Regions from separate parts of the Clostridium kluyveri DSM 555 genome, predicted to be linked through region 1. Evidence: riboswitches for the same ligand, from Rfam matches in the RefSeq annotation. Region 1 holds a riboswitch; each other region holds the start of a gene.

Region 1 (10,589 bases):
TAACTGAGGAATTTGTGGAAGAAGTACCGCTGCTCACATTACCTTGAGGATATACGGAATTTGCATCAGTAAAAGGGTTTATCAGTGCATTGCTTCCATAAAATTTTGAACTCATCTCCGATGCCACATTATTTACAAGAGAAACAAGAGCTTCTGCAGAAGTTTTATTTTCACTTATAGATTTATGATAGGAAATACCGTCCTTTCCAGCTCTATTTTCAAGATAAGTCCTAACAAGCAGTGCATTGGTAGATACACTTTTATTTTTTGACTGCAGTTTAATTGCCCCTACTTTTGGCACTAAAACCATTGAAAGTATGCCTATAACTGCTATAACTATCATAATTTCTATTAACGTGAATCCTCTTTTTCTGCACACCTGACTGATCCTCCTTACCACCATATTTAAAATTAACTTTCATTTTTATTTAAACATATCAGAAATACTATTAAAACCTTCTCTCTCACTATCATAAAAGCCATAGTTCTCCTGTAAATTCCCCCCGCCATTTCCGCTGTCTTGTATATATTCATAAAAAACAATTTCTGATAAAAGCTCCTGAGATGTCTGAGTACTGCCCTCACCTGTCTGATTATTATTTACATTTTCCTCTAGACCACTGCTATTACTTTCGGGAAAAAGATTTCGAGTATCTGTACCATTATTAGAACTTCCTGATGTGATACTGTTTTGGGTGGAAATAGTAATGCTTTTTACATTAAGTTTTCTTTCAGTGATAGTTTTCAATCCTTTTATAAAATTTTCTATGTTGCTCTTATTTCCCGTTACTTTTAAATTTATTGAAAGGGTATAAAATTTTCCACTGTCCTGGTTGTTTTGTGAAGTTGTACTGTCTTTATTATCAGTGGTATTACTGGCGTTATTAGAATTTTCATCACCACTATTGTCTTCCTCATTTAATAATTCAAAAGAAATACTTTGTCCTGTAACTCCAGACGACTTACATCCATTATAAAAATCATATATAAGCTTAGGAGTATCCACTTTAACAGGAACCATACTGTCAAAGTCCGCCGTTTCCTGTTTAAGCTTTTCTATCTCCTTCTCTTTGGTATGAATAGACTGCTGTTTTAATTTAATGCTGCTTAATTCTTTTTTTCGGGTAATATATTTATTTTTAGCCTGTTCTACACTATTTAACTGTGCCTTTATAAAATAAGTATAACTGGCATAATTAATTCCAACAAACAGCAGTGCTATCAAAATCATCAAATCTCTTTTATTTTTTTCCACTTATACTCACGCCTTTATATGAATTTATTATCTTAAGGTTAAGTGTAATTTCTTTTACATTATCATCAAGCTCTATTTGAGGAAGTTCCACCGGCTCAAATACATTCATTTTGTTCAAAGCCACAATAACTCTGGCACCATCTAGGGTACTGTTATTTATATTAAATGTAACATTTACATTGTTTTTATCCATAGCAATATTTTTTATCGATACTTCTTTTGGAAGGCCCTGTCTTAAAATATCCAATATACCTATATAATCGAATTCATGATTATTGATTTTTTCCATGTTGTTGGCCTTTTCCTCATATTCTTTCTTCTCCTGCTCCAGCTTATCTATATTCTTTTGCACATCGCTTAGGGCAGCTATTTGTAAATTTAAAGCTGCTGTATCATACTTTGGTAAACTTATTTTACTATATATAAACACTCCCACCGCTGTAATCAACGTTATCAATATACATATTATTGCTTCTATTATAATTATTCTATTAGCAGATATTTTTGCTTTCTTTTTCCTATATAATTTATCAATAAAATCTATTTTTTTATTATAAACATTTTTTACTGGTATAAAATATCCCAGTATATCACTATAAATATTAATATCTACAGGACTATTTTTAATTAGTTTTGAAAGTTTTAAGGGAATTCCCATTACAGGTTCCATAGAGGTTTGATTATTAATAAGATTATATAAATTAGGATTATTGTAAAATTCGCCCATAATATATAGTTTTTCAACCCTATTTCCAAAATGTCTTGTAGAATAAAAATTTAAAAAATAATCAATATTTTCCAATACATCGCTGAAATCTTTTTCATATTTTTGGTAATTTTCACTGGAGATATGTGAATAAAGAAATATCTTCTCCTTATCCAATATAGTTAAGGTAGTTTTTCCACTGTTTACATCTATAACTGCTGTACTGCTGTCTGTACCTAAGAACAAATTTGATATGTAATCCGGATATATTCCTACAGACACCGGGTTCAGTCCGCAATATTTTATAAAATCCAATATTTTTTTTAATTTTATTCTGGGTACAACAGTTAACATAATAGACATTTTCCCTTTTTTACGCTGCTTTTTATCCAAAGATACAATTTCATAATCACTGCAATATTCATTCATACTAACGGCAAAATATTCTTCAATATTGTTTTCTATAAAATTTTTTAAATCTTTTTTATTCATTAAAGGTACATCTATAATTCTAGTTACAATATTATCCCAATTTAAAATTATTCCCACATTCCTGTTTATAATCCTAAATTTTTCTCTAATATTTTTAATTTTATTCAAATTATATTCATCAGCATAGGGTTCTCCTCCAGAAATGTCTTCACTATTTTCTTCTATTCTTGCTGCTTTTTTTATCTTTATTTTATTTATTAGTTTTGATACAACAGCCACATCTGCATAATTTTCTTTAAAACTAAATACCATTTTGGAAGACATCTAGTTACCTCCACATTATTTTTATTGCATTCCCTGAGTAATCTGCATTACAGGAAGTGCCATGCCAAGTATTGCCACTCCCACAACTATGCCTATAATTAAAGTTAGGACAGGTTCTACCAAAGACATAAGTCTTGTAATTCCTATCTGTACTTTTTCATCATATATATCTGCCAATTTAAACATCATTTCATCAAGCCTTCCTGTTTCTTCACCTACTTTTATCATTTGAGTTACCAGGGGTTCAAATATTTTTTCATTTTCAATGGAATCTGCAAATTTTATACCGGTCATAAGCTCTCTTTCAGCATTTTCTATTTTTTTCATTATAAACTGATTATCCACTATAAACTTTATATTTTCCATTATAGTTATAATAGGAACTGCAGATTTTAAAAATATCCCCATACTTCTAGTAAACCTTGACGTAATTACATTCTCTTTTACAGGACCAAAAACAGGAATTTTCAAAACAGTCTTGCCCCAAAAATATGCAACTTTTGGAATGGTACTCATATATTTAAGTATCCCTATTAAAATAATTATACCTGTAATTATATATAAATAATTGTTGTTTAAAAAATTCATAATACCTAACACAATTATTGTTACAGCCGGTAAATTCTCTCCTGTAAATAAATCTCTTATTTCAGGATATACAAAAAAATTAAAAAAGAGCATCATGCCTACTGCAACAACCAAGATCAATGTGGGATATAAAGAAGCATTTTTAATTTTATTATTCATACTTGCTTCCCTTTTATAAAAACTTTCCATATTATAAAGTACAGTATCCACATTTCCACTGACTTCTCCTGTCATAACCATATCAATCAACAATTTGGGGAATTTTTCACAGGCTCTCATAGATTCAGCTAAATTTTTTCCTTTTTTTATACCTTCAATTATCCTCAAGATTACTTTTTTCATATTTTGATTCTTAGTCTGCTGCTGTATTATTTCAAGTCCTGATAAAAGATTTACTCCTGAATTTAAAATCATGGCTGTCTGACCGCAAAAATTAGCCAGCACTTCCTCACTAAATTTTCTATTTAAAAATCCAAACCGGGATAAAGTAAACTTTTCTTTTACATATATTATTCTCAATCCTCTGGCTTTTAGAATATCAATTACTGCACTGGCACTTTCTTCTTCCATTTCTTCTTTTATTATTTCAAATTCATCATTCCAAAATTTACATATAAATTTTTTCATAATTTATTTTCCCCTAAAACTATTTCCACAATGTATTTTAGACTTAAATACTTCTTAAATTCAGAGAAGTTGACTTTGACAAATGCTTTTTTATACCTAGCCCTTTAAGCCTTTGAAAATTAAACAAGTTCTCCATAAGTAGCCTTTAGCATTTCATCAATGGTGGTTGTTCCGTTTAAAACCTTATTTATACAGGATTCTCTCAGTGTATTCATACCTTTTTTAAAAGCTGTCTTTCTAATTTCACTTTCAGTAGAATTTATGTCTATGAGATTTTTAATATCTTTATCCAATTCAAGTATTTCAAAGATACCTATTCTTCCCTTATATCCCGTATCATTACATAAACTGCATCCCATGCCCTTTTTAAGCTTCACAGCATTCTTTACCCCCAAAAGTCTCATTTCCCTTTCATCACTTGTGTACTCTTCTCCACAATTTGGACATATCTTTCTAACCAGCCTCTGGGCTATTACTCCTGCCAGAGTGGAAGATATTAAAAAAGGCTTTATATCCATATCCAAAAGTCTTCCTATAGTGCCCACTGCATTATTGGTATGAATAGTTGACAACACCATATGGCCTGTCAGTGCTGCCCTTATTGATATTTCCGCCGTTTCATTGTCCCTTATTTCCCCTACAAGAATTATATCCGGGTCCTGTCTTAGTATACTTCTTAGCCCATTTGCAAAATCAAAACCTATTTTAGTATTTACCTGCATCTGGTTAATACCTTTTAAGTTGTACTCTATAGGATCTTCTATGGTTATTATGTTTTTAGACACATCATTTAATGTATTCAGCATAGAATACAGAGTTGTGGTTTTGCCACTTCCGGTAGGTCCCGATACCAGTATTATACCATAAGGATTAGAAATCATCCTCATTATTTTTGTCAGTTCATTCTGTTCCACCCCAATTTTTTCAAGTCCTATAGAAAAATTACTTTTATCCAATAATCTCATTACAATTTTTTCCCCTAAAACTGTTGGAACTGTGGAAATTCTAATGGCTATATCCCTTTCCTTAACTTTAAAATTAATTTTACCATCCTGGGGTATTCTATTCTCCGCTATATTAAGACCTGCCATTATCTTTATTCTGCTTGTCACAGGGGAAATCATATCTATATCCGTCCTCATAATTTCCCTTAGAATGCCATCTACCCTGAATCTAACTCTCATTTCCTCTCCCTCAGGCTCTATGTGGATATCTGAAGCATTGTATAAAACCGCATTTTCAATTATGGTATTTAAAAATTTTATAATTGGCGCGGAGGCTTCATCTACTATTTCTTCTTCTCTAATTCTTCTACTGGCAAAGTTTTTTTTGTAATTTTGTGCCGCTTCCTGGGCCTTGCTTTTTCCATAATACTTTTCAATATTATCTAATATACTGTCCTTCAACGCTATGGCAGTTTTAACATTATAGCCTGTGGCTATTTTTATATCTTCAATGGCAAAATAATTCAAAGGATCACTCATGGCTACAAATAAAAAACCATTCATAATATCCACAGGAATAACTTCATATTTTTTGGCAATAGCCACAGGTATAATATCTATAATATCCTGTCTTACATTGATGTTATTTAAATTTACTACAGGTATTCCAAGCTGTTCCTTTATGGCATTCACTATCTGCTGATTAGTAATAAAACCCTTTCCTACAAGTATTTCACCAAGCTTTTCGCCTGTGTCCTTCTGTAAAATAAGGGCTTTTTGTAACATTTTTTCTGTTATAACTCCTGCATCTATAAGTATTTCTCCCAGCCGTTTTTTTATTTTTGACATGAATCTGCTCCTTTCTTAAATTTAATAATCTTAATTATACAAGAAAGAACACGTAAAGACATGTTCTCTCTTAAAATAATATTATTGAACTATAAAAGCTTGAGTAGCACTTCCGCCACCATCAATACCAAATATTCCATATCCATTTTTATATACAACTATCATAACTTCTCCTTTTTTATTAGTGTTAGGAAAAGTAATCCCTGTATCATTTTTTACACTTCCTTCACTACTTGGAACATCTTTAGCACTTGCACCTGCTGAAGCACTTTTATCAATAACCTCATATGCTTTAGTTTGTCCTTCACCTTTATTATTAGTAAAAGGATTAAATAACTGACTTGCTGTATTACCTGTACTAAAAGCACCATTAAGCTGATTTAATAAGTCCCATCTATTTAAATAGGTAGCTACTCCTCCATTATTAGTTACTTTAGTTTCCAAATAAGCCCTTACAGTATTTACATTAGTAGTTACCCCTGCACTCTTAGAATTGTTTTTAAATATCTGAGATTTAGGCACTAAAACCACAGCCAATATAGCTACAATAGCGAGAACTATCATAAGTTCAATCAGGGTAAAACCCTTTTTCTTTTTTACCATTTCCATAATATTTTTCTCCCCCTTAATTAAAAATTTAGAGATTAATCAATTGATTTTTTACACATTTCACCAATAAAAGTTATTAACTCATTCTTACATTCTATTATTTCTCTCCTTCTCCCCCCTAACCAGTCAATTTTAGATATTTAAAACAAGTACCAGTTTAAAATACTTTGTCCTAAAAATACTGTAATAAAAGAAGCTATAACAATAAATGGCCCAAAGGGAATATAATCCTTTCTGGATTTTTTCCCAAGTAAAATAAGTACAAGCCCTATAACAGCTCCTATAATAAAGGCTAGAAATAACATTAACATCGTATACTTAAACCCTAAAAATAGTCCGCATATAAGTGCAATCTCCACATCTCCCCAGCCCATGCCTCCTTTTGTTATAAGGATAATTAAAGCTATAAATACCCCTGCTGATACCCCTCCATAAACATAGGTTTTTATAGGAAGTCCTATATAAAAATATATGACTAAAAATATTATGCCAGCAATGATGCCTGTACCTGTAGTTTTAAGGTAAACATCCGTGGTATGGAAATCTATCATTCCTATTACAATCATAATACTAATGAATACCATATATTTTATAAGCTCTATACCCACTCCAAAGTTAATGTAAATAAGCACATATAATAAACCCGTTATAAATTCTAAGACAGGATACCTTAAATGTATCTTTTTGCCGCAATATCTGCATCTTCCTCTCAAAATGATATAACTTATTACAGGAATCATATCATAGGCCTTGATTTTTTTATTACAATTCATACAATGAGAAGGTGGATGTAAAATAGACTCACCTTTAGGTATTCTATATATACAAACATTTAAAAAGCTTCCTATGATAGTTCCAAAAATAAAAGCCAAAATACCATAATAAATATCCATAGTTATTCTCCATTTTTAAAAAGCAAAACCCTGTATCCATAAAATATTTATGAATACAGGGTCGGTTGCATCACTAACTCCAATACACACAAGGATGCCCAAATTAAAGTGTGTACCTCATCGTTCCCCTCAATTTGTTTAATTTTAGCATAAAAACACTCCAGTTTCAATAAACTTTGGAAAATAATTTAACTGCCAAATATTAAAACTTTCACTCAAATCACTCTAATAACCGTAAAAATTATACTTGCATAATATGACATTTTATTATACAGTATATTCAAATTTTATTATTTATACTATAATTAATCTACATATAAATATCAATTTAAAAATGAATATACTAGCCTTTAAATATCCTTATAAAATAGGAGGTTAATATGGAAATTTATAATGGAAGCAATGAACAAATATACAAAAGAGCCTTAACTGGAGCCAATATTTCACTTTGGGAATGGGATTTGGAAAAATGTTGTATATTTTTTTCAGATAACTTTAAAAATATCCTAGGATATAACACTGAAAATTTTAAGAATCTATTTGATTTTATTGAAGAAATTGTTATCCCCCCGGATAAACTAAGTGCCAAAAACGATTTAACTTTTTTTATAAAAGGCAATACGGAAACTTACAGAAGTGAATTCAAAATATCAACCAAGGAAAAGCATATTAGATCATTACTTGTTAAAGGTGCCGCCACCAGAAATTCAGCAGGTGAAATAATTTTACTTTCCGGTTCAATAAATGATGTAACACAAAAAAAGAGATTAGAAGAATATATTAATTACTCTGCTTACTACGATTCTCTCACAGGATTGCCAAACAGAATCTTATTTAGAAACGACTTAAAAACAATCTTAGACAACTATAAAAACGGTGCCCTGATATTTATAGACATTGATGACTTTAAATCAGTTAACGATACCTTCGGCCATGATTATGGAGATCTACTTCTTGTAATTTTCTCCCAGCTGATAGCCATGTGTATAGAACCTTATGGAACTTTATATCGACTTGGAGGAGATGAATTTATGCTCCTTATTGACAAACTTAATTCCTATAATGAATTAAAAAAACTCTGTATGGAAATATCCCATTATCTAAAAAATCCTTTTGAGGTTAAAGAAAAACAAATATATATAACCATAAGTATAGGTATTGCTCTATTTCCGGAAGATAGCAGCGATGTAGCAGAACTGTAAAAATATGCGGATTTAGCAGTATTTGAATCAAAACAAAAGGGCAAAAACACTACTACTTTTTTTAAAAAAGAATTATTTTATTTTTATCGAAGAAAACTTATTATTGAGCAGGAACTCAAAACAGCAATTGAAAATAATGAACTTTATATACTATATCAACCTCAAATAGATGCTGTAGAAAATAAAGTAATAGGCTTTGAATCTCTACTAAGATGGAAAAATAGAAAACTTGGCTTTATTTCACCACAAGAATTCATACCAATATGTGAAAGCACAGGAATTATTATAGACATAGGTGAATGGGTTCTAAATTCCGTATGTAAAATGATCTATGAATTACAACTAAAGGGTTTTAAGATAGAAACCATATCAGTAAATGTTTCTCCTATTCAATTGAGAAATAGTGATTTTATTACCAGGCTTATTAATATATGTGAAAAAAATCAAATTTCCCCTTCTCTACTGGAAATTGAAATAACAGAGGGTACATTGATAGATTTATACGCATGCAAAATAAAAACCTTAGATGAACTGCTAAAAAAAGGGGTCAGAGTTGCAATAGATGATTTTGGTACAGGATATTCATCTTTAAACTATTTAACCATATTGCCAGTAAATACATTAAAAATTGACAAATCTTTTATTGATAATATCGAAAGTAAAAAGAATAAAGCTGTAATAAAATCTATAATTAATCTATGTAAATCGTTAAATTATAACATTATTGCAGAAGGTGTCGAAACTAAAAGACAGCTAGACTGCCTTCTCCATATTGGTTGCAACATAATTCAGGGATATTATTTTAGTAAACCTCTGCCTGTAAATAAAATTGAAAATATCTTAAAAGAAAAAAATAAATTTGGAGGATTTCAATTTGAATAATTTAAACAAAAAAATATCAAAAGACTCTAAATATATTACATTAATATTAGATATGCAGTGGAAAATAATATGTGGCAATAAAAAGGCTTTATCAGTTTTAAAGTATACAAAGGAAGAACTCCTGTCAATGACTGTATTTAATCTAATCTCATCAGATGAAAAAAGAGCTGTAATCAACCAGTTAAAAAATTTTAACAGTGAGGAGTTTCATTTTAATACCTTCTATTGCACAAAAGATAGTTTAAAATTTCCTGTAGAGGTATCTTTTATTCCCATGGAATTAAATTCAAATAAAATAATTTTAAATCTCATAAGAGATATTACATTAGAATTACAAAGAGAAGAAGAAATAGAAACTCTTGCTTCTATTGTGGAATATTCAGAGGATGCCATTTTAAGTAAAGATTTAAATGATATTATTACAAGTTGGAACAAAGGCGCTGAAAAGCTCTATGGTTATAAGAAAGATGAAATTATAGGGACGCATATATCTAAACTTATACCTGATGAAACCATTGGAGATGTGGAGATAATTCTAGATAAAACAAAAAAAGGTATAGAAATATACCACCATGAAACTACTCGATTAACCAAAAGCGGAAAAAAGATATTGGTATCAATATGCATTTCCCCAATTTACAATAGAGAAAAAAAAATTATAGGGGCATCAGCAATTGCCAGAGATATATCAGATAAAAAATCAAAGGAAAAGCAATTAAAAGAAAAATATGAAGAACTTTCAGCTATATATGAAGAACTTGCTTCTACAGAAGAAGAATTAAGAAGTAATTATATAGAACTGGAAAAAGCAAAAATAGAAGCTGAAAATGCAAATATAGCAAAAGCTAACTTTCTTGCAAATATGAGTCATGAAATTAGAACTCCACTAAATGGCATTATAGGAACCATTGACTTAATTTCATTAATGGAGATAAGAGAATGTACAAGACCATATCTGGAAATATTAAGAAACTCCTCAACTCACCTATTGGATATAACTAATAACATTTTAGATATATCCAAAATAGAATCAGGTAAAATTGAATTACATATGAAAGTATTTGATTTGAAAAATATGCTGGATACTTTCATAAGGGAAATTTCATATGCATGCTCAAACAAAAATATAAAATTCACATATTTCATAGATCCTTTGATTCCCTCTGAATTAATAGGAGATGAATTAAAATTAAAACAGATCCTTATAAATCTGTTTAATAATTCACTTAAATTTACAAAGAAAGGGCATATATTATTTAAAGTCAAAAAAATATCTCA
Region 2 (6,836 bases), 1.2 Mb from region 1:
TCCTTGCTCTTCTGTTCGGTATGATTTGTATGGGAAAACTCCTTGGTGTCAAGCGGCAGCTTCAGGACATGACAGATGCTCTGAATGACATTGAAGCCGGAAACGGAAATCGCAGAATTCTTGCCGTGGACAATGAGTTGACCGCAGACCTTTCCTACAAAATGAATGAAATTGTTACCCGTTACGAGGAACAGCTCTCCGGACTCAGGACAGCGGACGAAACCAATCGTCAACTCATGACTAGCCTCTCCCATGACGTGCGGACACCGCTCACTACATTGATCGGCTATCTGGATGCGTCGCATAGAGGCGTTGTCACAGGAAAAGAGCGCGAGGATTATCTGGAAATCGCCAGACACAAAGCCCACGACCTGAAGGATTATATCGATGTCCTTTTCGACTGGTTCAAGCTCAATTCCAGCGAATTCGCCTTATCCATAGAGCGGGTGGAGCTTGCGGAGCTAACCCGAAATGTTCTGAAAGACTGGATTCCCATATTTGAAGAAAATCATCTAGACTACGAAATTAATATTCCGGAAAGGCCGCTGTTTGCAAAGGTGGATTTGGACGGATATGCCCGTATTATCAACAATCTGGTGCAAAACGTCATTAACCATAGCCGGGCCACACAGATAAAAATCGAAATGACACAAGAAGGAAATAAAATTGAAATCCGTATCACAGACAACGGGATCGGCATCGAGAAAGCGGATCTGCCGCACATCTTTGAGCGGTTATACAAATGTGATAAAGGCCGCTCTGATAAGGGAAGCGGATTGGGACTGTCCATTGTCCGGCAGATGGTCGAAAAAATGGACGGTAAGATTACCGCCCAAAGTGAACCAAACCGATATACAGCGTTTATCGTTGGCTTCTCAGTAAAAAATTGAGTGAATCCCTGTCTGTGGGCAGGGATTTTTTTTCTGCCAAAATTGCAAGGTTAATGCAAGGTTAATGCAAGGTTAATGCAAGCTTGGCGTGTTACACTGGTTTCAGTAAGAAAAGGAGGTTCTGAGATTGAGTGATATAATCATTGAAACAAAAAATCTTACCAAACAATATGGCGCGCAGAATGGCGCGCAGAAAAGCGTTGCCAACCTGAGTATTCATGTAAAAAAGGGTCGTATTTATGGGTTGCTCGGACGAAACGGTGCCGGAAAAACCACGACGATGAAAATGCTGCTAGGCCTGACGCAGCCGACCTCGGGAGAGGTGAAAATTTTCGGTAAAAGCATTCGTGGAAATGAGAAAAAAATCCTGCCACGTGTCGGCAACCTCATTGAGTCGCCGGGCTTTTACCCAAATCTGACCGGCACGGAAAACCTGAATATCTTTGCCCGACTCCGGGGTGTTTCCAAGCGCAACGCTGTTTCCAGCGCATTGGAAGTTGTCGGGCTGCCGTACGGCGATAAAAAACTGTTTTCACAATACTCACTCGGTATGAAGCAGCGTCTGGCCATCGCGCTTGCCATCATGCACGACCCGGAACTGCTGATTCTGGACGAGCCGATCAACGGGCTTGACCCCATCGGCATTGCGGAAGTCCGTTCGTTCATCCGGGAGCTGTGCGACGCGAGAGGAAAAACCATTTTGATTTCCAGCCACATTCTTTCGGAAATATCCCTGCTGGCGGACGATATCGGCATCATCGACCATGGGGCTCTGCTGGAGGAAGAAAGTCTTTCTGAATTAGAAGAAAAAAACAGTAAGTATGTTCATTTCATCGTCTCCGACACGGCACAGGCGTCCAGAATCATGGAGCGAAGCTTTGGGACGAATAACTTTACGGTGGAAAATGACCGCAGTCTGCGCCTGTACGATACGAATTTGCCGGTGACGGCGCTCACCCGCGCTTTTATTGAGAGTGGATTGGAGGTCGCGGAAGCCCATACTTGCGAGGATACGCTGGAGGACTACTTCAAGCGCGTGACCGGGGGTGAGGGCATTGCATAACCTGATCCTCTGTGAATTTCAAAAGTTCAAACGGCGTCCCATGTTTCTGCTGGCGACACTGGCGGCATTCATTTTTCCGATTGTGATGACAGCGCTGTACTGGAACACCCCAACGCAGCCGGATTTTGACAATCTATTTTCGGGAATTGTTGACTACGGAGATTTCCTTCTGCTGCTTCCCATTTTGGTGGTAATCTCTACTTCGCTGTTTTTTACGGAGCAGGACAGCGACACGTTAAAAAACCTTGCGACGATCCCGGTCTCAAGAGAAAGGCTTGTGCTGGCGAAAATCAGCGTCATGGCGATTGTCGCCGTGGCCTATTCCCTCGGCGGATTTCTAGCCAGTGCAGTGTGCGCAAAGCTGCTGGGCATGGCTCTTATCAATATGGGGCAGAAATTTTTTCTCAGCATTTTGCTTGGGATTATGCTCCTGACAGCAGCTCTCCCATGCGTGGTGTTAGTGGTGTGGTTCAATAAGAACAACCTGATTTCCATTGTCATCACCCTGTTTTATACGATTGTCAACTACGTCGTCCACTTTACGGACGCAGGCATGCTGACACCTGTCGGCGTGAATATCGGGACTGTGCTGCCCATCCCGCTGATCAACCGCTGGATCTATCAGTTTTACGATCCGGGGAAAGGTTCAGCATCGGAATTTTATGAAACCATGCGGCCCTACTTCGTTTCCACCCCCGTCTGCCTTATAATCCTTGTGGTGATGGCGGTTGTGTTTACCGCGCTGATGATACGAATTTACAACCAGCGCGAACTATAGAAAGGAGGCGTGACGATGAATTTGATTCGCACAGAATTTCAAAAACTGAAACGGTACAGCATCATCCTCGTCGGCATCATCGGTGTAACCTGTTCTCCTATCATTTCAATTGCGATGCAGAACATGATGTCGGACGACGCCAAGACCGTTTTGAACTATACATTTCCTGATTTACTTAACAGCACCATCTGGAACAACATGACAATCTTTTTCCCTATGATTCTCGCCCTGATCGGCGGCTATATGATCAACCGGGAATACACGGATGACACCCTCAAGAATCTGCTGACCGTTCCCGTCAGCTTCCCGCGCCTTATGGCTGGCAAGCTGACCGCCCTCGGTGTGGTTGCGTTGCTGCTCGGCCTTTATAATGCATTCATTACAAGTATCGTCGGACTGATCTGCTGCCCGGAAAACATGTCGCTCTCCGTCATTGTATCGGGAAGCATCCAGATTATCGGTATGGCCCTCTTTACCTGTATTGGAGAATTCCCTCTGATCGCCCTTTGTGGGCGCAGACAGGACGCTTTCCGGGGCGGAGCCGTGGTTGCGTTCCTTCTCGGATACATTACGATTTACTTTAAGAATCCCGTGATCCGCAACCTGTGGCCGTTGTCAGCCGGGCTCAGTATCGTGGGGTTTGGCGGCGAAGGTTTTGTGTCCGATACCGCAGGCAGCTATGCTTCCACGCAGAACACTTTTATTGGCATCTGCGTAATCTTAGCAATGATAATACTGACAGGAATCATCATCCATATTCCGAGCAAAGATGCAGCTGCAGCCGCTTCCTTAAAGAAAGGCGGTCACGGCAGGCAAAACCGACAGGAGGCTTATAAGTGAAAAAATACATTCTCTTCTTAATGATCGCGTGCTGCTTCGTTTTCGTACTGACAGGCTGCACAAAAGATGAAATTGTCAATCATTATAACGAGGCTTTGCAGGAGGCCGGGGACGATAACCTGACGAAAGACAGCAAATTGCAGGGAAAGCGCAGCTTCGGCTCCGACAGCTATGTCGGAAACTATTCCGCTGATTATGACAGCTTCACGGGAACGGAAACCCTCTTTGGCGGAACGGCGCTGGAACGAAACGACGGAAATGAAATCAAAGTCACCTGCACACTCAACATCACGGATGGGACTGCAAAGGTTGTTTTTAAGTCAGGGACGGATGACCCTCAGGTGCTGATCGAAAGCAGCGGCGATTATTCTGAAACAATTGAGCTGCCATCTGCCAGCAACTATATTGCCGTTGAGGGCGATGGCTTCACCGGCTCTGTAGAACTGGAAATCAAATAAAAGGAGTTAAAAAACCATGAAAAATAAAATTCTAAGTATCATTGCCTTTATAACGATCTTTGTCCCCATTACGATCCTCTTTGTGTGGAAGCCGTCCGACCCGAACGCGACAGGTATCGTGATCGGTTACTTCATCTTCATCGCGCTCAGCTTTATTTATTCACTGTTTCTGTTTGCCAAAAAGCATTTGAGAGATATTTATACCAAAATTGCTCTTGGCCTGAACGCGGTGTACCTTGTGGGTATTCTGGCTTTTGTCGTGATTCCGCGTCTTATCTAAGATTGTCAGAAAAAATAACACGGGATTATCTATGAAACTGAGCGTGTATATTTGCAGTCAGCAAATCATTGCTGTATACAGTAGTCCTTGGGCATATTAATTTTTCAGGAAAGGAGCATGAACATTGTAATATGAACCGTGATGTACTGCACTGTACCGGTCTCACGAAAATAGAGGCCGGGGAAACAATCTTTCATGATATCAGCTTTAATCTGCACTACGGGAAAATCATAGCCTGTACAGGAGCCGGAACCCACGCGCTAATACGGATTTTGATCGGCAAAGATGCCAATTACATAGGGAAGTTTCAAATCGACGGGTCTATGGGATATGTGCTGCTGTCGGACACAGTCCCACTGGAGCAGACCCCCTTACAGGTCTTACAGAAAGCAAATGCAAAGCACGAAACTGACAATATGCTAACCGGTATGCTGTTGATTGCCGGGCTGGATGGTAAGGAGAACATGCTATGCAGCGAACTGACATCAGGCGAGATCCGCAGACTGCTGGTGATACGAGAAATCCTGAAAGCTCCTGATTTATTGGTTCTGGAGGATATGTTTACAGATGCTTCAGCGTATGATCAAAAAATCATAAAGAGAATGCTCATTGAGGTTAACGCATACATAGCCGTGCTTCTAACCGCGTCCTCCGCAGAGCGTATGCGCGGACTTACTGATCAGGTTATAAATCTGGATACCGGTCAAATGAAGCTGGAAGAGGATGGGCAGCATAATGAATTTCGACAGTAAAATTCCCATCTATCTTCAATTACATAATCACTTTCAAAAATTGATTTTATCCGGTGAATTGGCACCGGGTATGCCAATTCCTTCGTTTAGAAAAATAGCGTCCGAAGCACAGGTCAACACAAATACCGTACAGCGCGCCATGATTTCTTTGGTTCATGAAGGTTTGGTGGGGAAGGAAACAGGAAAAGGTTACTCGGTGATTAAGGATCAGGAAAAAATCATGTACCGGCGTCAGGAACTGGTTCAGTATACAACCAAGCAGTTCCTGCATGCAATGAAAGCACTTGGATATGACAGGCAGCAGATCATTGAAGTGGTATTTCAATATTCCAATGACAACTCTGATTATGGTTTTGAAAATAGAATTCCGACAAAGGGCAAACTTGCCGAAAGGTAAGGACGCAAAGCCGAGGGTCTAAAGTGCGAGAGCATTATGACAGTCTGGCTGCCGTAAAGGATTGCGTATGAAACCTGCCCTTTTGCGGCAGGTTTTTTTCATAATAAATGAAAGGCGCTACCCGCCAACAAAAAAAACGTGAGTTTGGCGGGTCTATCTTAATGCCTGAATAAGCATATCGTAACCCTCCAAGCTCACCAGTTTGGAGGGTTTTCAATGTGTATTCAATATGCCTTGAACTTAAGGCGACCACTGCTCAGCAGCGGTCGGGCGTGATGAAGCGGACATCTATCTCCTACATACAGCTATAATCGGTAACTTGTCAAAAAAAGGCTATGCTGCGCATGGGCGCAGAGCGGTCACAAACACGAACTAACAGAACGTGTTAAATACGAACATATCTACAAGAGTGTATCAACGGACGACTATGTCCGCTGGTGCGCTCTTTTTGCGTTTTTAGGAGATATTCCTCGTTGTAGATCACCGCCTTCTTGTCCTTCGTTTTCAACAAAATTTTGAAAATCAGGAGGACAAACATATGTCAGAGAATAAAAAATATACCATTATTGTAAAAAGGCAGCGTGTGGAGGTCAGCGAAGCCGTCTACCGTGCCTATCATAAAGAGCGTGAAGCGGAGCGCTATCAGAACAAGCTGATTCGCCAGAATGAGCTGTCGCTGGAGCGGTTCCATGAGGATGGTGTTAACATTGATTACCTCATAGTCCGTGTTCAGCCGGACATAGTGGACAAGCTCATACATCAGGAGCAGCTGGAGTCACTGTGGGCTGCTCTTGACATCTTGCCGGAGGATGAACGCTCTCTCATTGACGAAATATTCTTCAATGAGAGAAGTGAGTCACAAGTTGCCAAAAGCATTGGTATTAACCAATCTACGGTCAATCGCAGGCTCTCAAAGGTTTTATCCAAGCTAAAAAATTTGATGGAAATTTAGTCTTTTGGCGCATCGCCCCCCTCACTTTTTCCTTTATAGAAGTGAGGGGGATTTTTATCTCTCTCGTGTTCCTTGAAAAACACCGAGCCATTCGGTCATATCCAGCAGCTTAAATACGTTAGCTGTTCAGCTCCGATGAGGGGAAAGCGGCTTTGGAGGACACGCCAAGACCACCTGCGGATAGGCCAGAGCTATCCGTCAAACCGATAGCATCAAAGGTGCCAAGCGAGAAATGTCCGTCCGAGAAGCAATCCGTGGTGGATTGCCCCGCCATGACCCGAACAGCCTACAATGATACTTCTGCATAGCCACAGACATCGCAATGGGTGCAGCCGCCGGAGAACCCGGCGGGGGTGAGAGTCCCATGACAGCCATATGCCACGCTTGCGTGACGTTAACCACTGGCTGGTTTAAGCTGGCTGCCCA
Region 3 (6,836 bases), 1.2 Mb from region 1:
TCTTTAATATTTTTCAATTGTAATGCCTTATAGCAATCAACTAAATGATTAATTTCAATAGCCAGCTTCTCTGTTGTCTTATCAGGGGCAGCCAACTTAATTTGTTCATTACTTTCAGAAATAAGTTTGTTCAACTTGTTAGTTTGTGAAATTAATGCATGGATATTCATTCTAGTAAAATAATATTTTATCACACAGAGGATAGTTATAACTAACAGTATACACACAATATAAAGCATAACTCTCCTCCTTCCCTTAGGCTAAATCCTTTTTTTTGAAAATTGTCTGTCCAATAATCAAGCTTATAAAAATAATCATCAATCCCAGCACCCAACACTTCACATCAAAATAAACATTATTGGACATATAATGGACTAAATTATTATCAAACAAGGTAGCAGGTGTCCATTTAGAGATGGTCTTTAAGGCACTTACTCTGCCCACTAAAGTATTGATTGAGACGCCTAAAATTCGATAAATAAATAACAAAATAAGCAGATTTAAAATTTCTGAAACCCCATTAACGGCCAAAACATACCCTAGAATAAAACTAGAAGCAACAATGGGAAATATATTGCTAAAGGCAATTAAAAATTGACCTAGAGTTGAATTATTTGCCAAATCAAAAATGACATTACCACTTAAAATAGTAACTGATAAAATAATAGTGCCCATAATAATTACCCCAAAAGATAAAGTAATCAATTTTGCCCAGAAAACAGCCTGGCGAGAATGTCCAAAGGAAACTGCTGCACACATTTTTGTCTTACTTTTTCGTGTTAATATTAAAATAACCAACAGGCATAAAATAATAATCAAAGTAGGCATACCCAGCACGTTGCTATAATAGAACATTCTTGTGCCATAGGGAAAAGTTGGTTCTTTAAATCTAAAATGCTGTAATACCCCTGCAGCAGCCATGACAAGAAAAGTACTAACTATAATAAGTCCGTAGTATGGCTTTGAACGTATTAAGCGGTAGAATTCACTTCTAATTAGATTCAACATTCTCATCACCTCCTACCAGACCTAAGAAATATTCTTCTAAATTCTTACTTTTAACCGTCATTTCTAAAATATCTACATTACCTTCATTTAAGAGCCTATTAATTTTTTGACGCTGCGGAATATAATTATAAATCTCCAACTGCTCACCGGCTAAAACCCTATAGTCCATATCTACAAAATGATTTTCTAATATAAAGCAAGCTTTCTTAGCATCATTGACACGAAGAAAAATAAACTGCTGACTCATTCCCAATAATTCTTTCCGGGATAAATCTTGAACAACTTTACCTTTATTTAAAAAAACAAAACGTGTGGCAATTGATTGAAGCTGTGATAAAATATGACTTGAAATCAAAATTGTAATTTGATGTTCTTGATTTAATTTAAGAAACAGTTGACGCATTTCAACCATTCCTTCAGCATCCAAACCATTGGTTGGCTCATCTAAAAGCAAAAAGTCCGGTGAAGACAATAAAGCCAATGCCAATGATAACCGCTGTTTCATTCCTAATGAATATTGGGAAAATTTCTTCCGATTATGTTCTGCAAGTCCTACCCTATTTAATACCTTCCCAATTACTGCCTTTTCAGGAATTCCACGCAGCAAACGGTAATACTCTAAATTTTGGTGGGCATTAAAGTTATCAAAAAATACATCAGTTTCAATCATGACACCCATTCTCCTGCGGGAATTATGCTTTCCATAGGGTTCGCCAAACAAAGTAATCTCACCTTTTGTAGGAAATATTTCCTCAGCAATCATCTTGAATAAAGTTGATTTACCAGCACCATTTTTTCCGATAATAGCACATATTTCCCCTTTATATAGTTCAAAGTTAGTACTTTCCAAGGCAACCTGATCTTTATACCTTTTCTCTAAATTAGTTGTTTTTAAAATTGGTGTTTTCATCTTCAATCCTCCTTTACACTTCTTAGTTTACAAACTGTTTTTTAAGAAGCCTTAAGCAAATTATAAAGAAATCATAAAGATGGTACCTAAACTAGTGAAAAACCAATTCCCCAAATAGTTTTGATATATTCTTCACTGGTAATAGCAGAAATTTTTTTACGAATATTGGATACATGGACACTGATACTATTGTCATTTCCCTGATAAATATCGTTCCACAACAGTTCATACAGCTTAGCTTTGGAAAATACTTGTTTGGGATGTCTTAACATAATTTTTAAAATATCGAACTCAACATTGGTAAGATTTAATTCCGATTTTTTGACCATTACCCTATGCTGGCTTTCATCCAAAGTAAGTTCTTTCCAGCTTAGACAGTCTCCTGTTTGTTGTAAATAATTTTTACGTAGTTGAACTTCAATTCGTGCAGCAACTTCTTCACGGGCAAAAGGTTTAACCATATAATCATCTGCACCTAATTTTAGCAAGTTCACCTTATCTTCAATAATACTTTTCGCAGAAATAATAATAACCGGAATAGATGATTGCTTTCTAATTTCCCTCAGCAATTCTTCTCCAGTTAGTCCTGGCAGCATGATATCCAACAAAATTAGATTAAAGGATTGTTGTTGAAGCCTTAATTGAGCCTCTGTACCAGAAAAACAGCACGTTGCTTTGTATCCTTGTTCTTTCACAATTAATTCCAATATTTTATTAATATCATTATCATCCTCCACAATCAATATTTCTATTTGTTTCAAATACTTCACCTCATTGTACTACTATTTCTCTAATCCATAATTTTTATTATAAACACCTTCAAGAACCTTTTTCAAAAAGGATACCTTCATTCTCCATCATATCTACTCTTTTAGTATTAATCTAATACTAAAATTATGCAAAAATCATACTTGTTATTTTAAATATAAGAGTTAAAATGATTATATCATACAAATTGAAAGGAGTAATTAAAATGAATGAAGTTTATAACTATCTAAAAGATATCGGTACCTATTACCTAGCAACATCCGAAGGCGATCAGCCAAGAGTTCGACCTTTTGGTACAATAGCTATCTTTGAAGGAAATCTTTACATTCAGACTGGAAACGTCAAAAAGGTATTTGCACAAATGAAAAAGAATCCTAAGGTTGAGATCTGTGCTATGGGAAAAGACCAAACTTGGATACGTATTACAGCCACTGCTGTCCGGGATGACAGAGTTCAGGCTAGACAACATATGCTTGATGAATATCCAAATCTTAAAAATATGTATGCTGCTGACGATGGAAATTGTGAAGTACTTTATCTTAAAGATGCAACTGCCACCATATATTCCTTTACAGAAAAACCTAAAATCATTAACTTTTAAACTTACATTTAATAAAATTATATTTTATTATAAATGACATATTTATACTAATTACGTCATACAAAGTACAAAAACAAAATATTTATATTGAATTTTGTAAAATTTGTGTGTAATATAGTTTATATAAATATTGATAATAGCACACTTATCGAAAGGTAGGGTCGCAAAGCTATGGGTCTTAAGAAAATTATTTTTCTATGATTGCCAGGTTGCCAAAGTTTATCTAACTATAAAAAATCATGTATATTTTGGTGCCTATTATTAATAGTAAATAATGGGCACTTTTAATTTTATAAAAATAAAATTTATAAAGTGCCATTTTAGGGAGGACATAAATTGGGAGTAAAATTAAGTTATATTGATGTATACCATGGATCAAAAGTTGTTTCAAATGATTTTTATCTTGAATACTTTAGAAAACAAGACAAGGATATTAAGCACCTACTTACAGATGTAATGGGAAGAGATAAAAGATATATGCTAGATGATGGTGAGTCGGCCTTTCAACTAACTATAGAGGCAGGAAAATCCGTGTTAAAAAAAGCCAATCTTGAAGGAAAAGATATTGATGCAATTATATATTCCTCCATATTGCCAGAATATATATCACCTGCAACGTCAATTTTAATACATAAGGAATTGAATATGAGTGCTAATGTAATGTGCCTTGATGTCAATGCAAATTGTGCAGGTATGACTGTTGCTCTTGAAAACATGTCAAATTATCTTATGTCATCAAAACGTGCAAAAAGAGTTCTTATCATTGGATGTGATGATGATAATGCTATTATAAATCATGACAATGAACTGTGCTATGGTAATTACGGTTATGCAGCATGTGCAATAATTTTAGAAAAAGTTGATGAGGACTATAGTTCTAATAATTTACATGGTATGTTGCATTATGTCTTTTATATGTTTTTCTGTTATGAAATTGATTGGTATAAACAACGAAATAACTTCAAATACCTTGATTGTACTTGGAATACTTGTTGCTATTTATGGAGCAGTATTTTATAAGTGCTATAAATGGGTAGTTGCTTGTGACAGTATTAATCCAAAAGCTTTAAATGTAACTAAAATCTTAGTCTTAACAATAACGTATTTTCAATATTTATATCTTAATTTTACTATGCATTTGAATTCTGTGTGGTTAATAGCTATCTTTTTTGTTATCCTCGGAGCTCTGTTTTTTGATCTTAAAATGATAATAGCTTCAGTAGTATTAAGTGCTTTATGTATTGTAATAGTATTTATTCATAATCCATCTATTCTTAAGTATGAAAAATTGGCAAGTGCAGAAATATATATGACTATGGTTACTGTGGTTATTACTTTTGTACTTCTTTTTATAATGGTTTATATGGCATCAAAGCTCTTGAAATCAATTAGTGAAAAAGAAGCTGAAATTAGAGAAGAAAATGAAAAATTGCTTAAGTTATTTAAAAGAATATCTGAGATTTCAAATACTGTCTTATCATCTAGTGAAAATTTAGGTGCTGCTATTACAGAACAGACAAGTTCTCTTGTTGAAGTTTCAGATGTAACAAGCCTCGTATCTCAGAATTCAGATGAAATGCTTGACAAATCAAATAACAATGAAGATATACTCCATACTTTGTTAAATACAAATGAAGGTGTTGTTCATAAGATTGAAGACAGCAAAAGTAAAATAAATAATCTTATAGGAATTACAGAAGAAAATCAAAAGTCCTTAAATGCTACTCTTTCAATTATTTCAAATATAAAAGATGAAATAGCAAATACATTTGAGTCAACTAAAGACCTTGAAGAGAAATCTGCTAAAGTTGATGAAATATTGAATCTTATCGGAAATATATCTGAGCAGACCAATCTTCTTGCTTTAAATGCTTCAATCGAAGCAGCAAGAGCAGGTGAATACGGCAAAGGTTTTGCAGTAGTAGCAGACGAAATCAGGAAACTTTCTGAAGACACAAAACAATCCTTAGATCAGGCAAGTACAATAGTAAGTGAATTAAAGGACAAAATTAACATAGTACAGGATCAAATGAAGGGAAATAACAAAAAATCTCAGGAAGGAAACAGCATTATAAATGAAACCGTAAATAGAATAAATGATATGAATGATCATTTAAAATCATTTAGCAGTAATATCATTGATATAAATGAAGCCTCCAATACTTTATTCTTACAAACTAAAAATGCTGTAAAATTCAATAAAGAAATATCAAATATAACTAAAAACACAATATCACAATATAACACTGTAGCTGAAACAATTTCTCAAAATGCTTCTACATGTGAAGAAATTGAAGCAAATATAAATGAGCTCAAAAATATAGCTGAAGATATGAATAAACTTGTAAAATAAAAAATAATAAAAACAGTATATGGAATAGTCATAGATTTTGTGAGAACATACACAGATCTATGACTATTCACTAACCATAAAACGAGTGTGCGGTAGTAATCAATCCTGGTGCTAAATATTTTCACACGTCGATCCTCTTATAATATCCTCAACCTTAACATTTGGATTGTGATATCTTGTACGTCCGATTGTGCTTTTGCCATACTCTATCGCCTCATATGGACACCACTGAATACAGGCAAGACACCGCTCACAATGATGCTGCCAAATCGGATTTCGTTCTTCCATTTTTATATTGTTTACAGGGCACACTCTAGCGCACAGACCGCAGCCGCTGCATTTTTCGCTCACCTTAAATTTTTCGTCCCATTCGGAGATGCCTTTGTATAGATAATTGCGATTTACCATCTTACTAAAAAGCCTGGCCTTTCTTTTAACCGGATGAAGCTTGCCATCAGCAACTGCCCCGGCAGCTTCATCCGCCTTTTCCATTGCTTTTTTTATCAGCTTTTGTACAACGTCGTGAGCAAAGGCCTGATACTTCACAATATAATTCCCCGGCATCTTTACTCCAGTTGCGTAGGACAGATAAACACCCTTTTCTTTCAAGATATCGTCCAGCATTCCCAAAGTGTCTGCCCCGTTTCCGCCGAAATTTATAAATGCAAAGCAGTAAGTTCCTTTAATGATATTGACCTTTTGTACAAAGCGTTTTACAAGTCTCGGTAACCCGATATAAAAAACGGGAAAAACGAAACCAATGGGATTATCAGGGCCACCAGCAGGCTCATCCGTCGCCCCTACAGCCATAGACTTAATTGTGCAGTTTCCAAGTCCCTTTGCGATTTGTCTAGCTATTGTCAGCGAATTGCCCGTAGCGGAAAAATAATAAATTGTCGGATTCATTACATACTCCTCCTTCATAGATCATCTGTAAAAGTAAATATTTTTTAATTTTATTATCTAGCTTATTAAATAACAGTAATTGTAAAATCAAATAAGTCATCACTTTATGATATAACATTTTCGCTGAAAAACAGAAAACTATCAGTAAAGGATGACTTCAGTTATGATTATAACATTAAATATTGACAGCGAAAACATCTATTATAAAATTTATAAAGCAGTTGAAATTGCAGTTACTTTTTGAAGGAGGATTATTCCTCACTTCTCTTTTAACATTTATAGTATTACTT

Evidence for each region. A riboswitch is a leader RNA that binds a small molecule or an ion and turns the genes downstream of it on or off. The one in region 1 is predicted to bind cyclic di-GMP.
Region 2: it holds a riboswitch for cyclic di-GMP, as region 1 does, so the genes downstream of both, CKL_RS18725 (sigma-70 family RNA polymerase sigma factor) here and CKL_RS05465 (prepilin peptidase) in region 1, are expected to answer to the same signal.
Region 3: it holds a riboswitch for cyclic di-GMP, as region 1 does, so the genes downstream of both, CKL_RS11385 (beta-ketoacyl-[acyl-carrier-protein] synthase family protein) here and CKL_RS05465 (prepilin peptidase) in region 1, are expected to answer to the same signal.

The regions. Positions count from the first base shown of each region.
Region 1 is NC_009706.1:1,156,975-1,167,563, reverse strand. It holds gene CKL_RS05495 (type II secretion system protein) at 1-379, opposite strand, end outside; gene CKL_RS05490 (hypothetical protein) at 425-1,255, opposite strand; gene CKL_RS05485 (type IV pilus biogenesis protein PilM) at 1,242-2,717, opposite strand; gene CKL_RS05480 (type II secretion system F family protein) at 2,739-3,932, opposite strand; gene CKL_RS05475 (GspE/PulE family protein) at 4,052-5,725, opposite strand; gene CKL_RS05470 (type II secretion system protein) at 5,807-6,334, opposite strand; gene CKL_RS05465 (prepilin peptidase) at 6,475-7,227, opposite strand; cyclic di-GMP riboswitch class II at 7,278-7,364, opposite strand; gene CKL_RS21210 (sensor domain-containing diguanylate cyclase) at 7,608-8,429, shown strand; gene CKL_RS21205 (putative bifunctional diguanylate cyclase/phosphodiesterase) at 8,529-9,311, shown strand; gene CKL_RS05455 (PAS domain S-box protein) at 9,304-10,589, shown strand, end outside.
Region 2 is NC_009706.1:3,895,763-3,902,598, reverse strand. It holds gene CKL_RS18765 (sensor histidine kinase) at 1-890, shown strand, start outside; gene CKL_RS18760 (ABC transporter ATP-binding protein) at 1,018-1,953, shown strand; gene CKL_RS18755 (ABC transporter permease) at 1,937-2,731, shown strand; gene CKL_RS18750 (ABC transporter permease) at 2,747-3,571, shown strand; gene CKL_RS18745 (hypothetical protein) at 3,568-4,029, shown strand; gene CKL_RS18740 (hypothetical protein) at 4,046-4,309, shown strand; gene CKL_RS18735 (P-loop NTPase family protein) at 4,441-5,061, shown strand; gene CKL_RS20510 (GntR family transcriptional regulator) at 5,045-5,458, shown strand; cyclic di-GMP riboswitch class I at 5,428-5,514, shown strand; gene CKL_RS18725 (sigma-70 family RNA polymerase sigma factor) at 5,997-6,410, shown strand.
Region 3 is NC_009706.1:2,374,290-2,381,125, forward strand. It holds gene CKL_RS11360 (sensor histidine kinase) at 1-239, opposite strand, end outside; gene CKL_RS11365 (hypothetical protein) at 256-1,008, opposite strand; gene CKL_RS11370 (ATP-binding cassette domain-containing protein) at 992-1,918, opposite strand; gene CKL_RS11375 (response regulator transcription factor) at 2,005-2,688, opposite strand; gene CKL_RS11380 (pyridoxamine 5'-phosphate oxidase family protein) at 2,892-3,287, shown strand; cyclic di-GMP riboswitch class I at 3,416-3,504, shown strand; gene CKL_RS11385 (beta-ketoacyl-[acyl-carrier-protein] synthase family protein) at 3,624-4,307, shown strand; gene CKL_RS11390 (methyl-accepting chemotaxis protein) at 4,216-5,640, shown strand; gene CKL_RS11395 (EFR1 family ferrodoxin) at 5,752-6,546, opposite strand.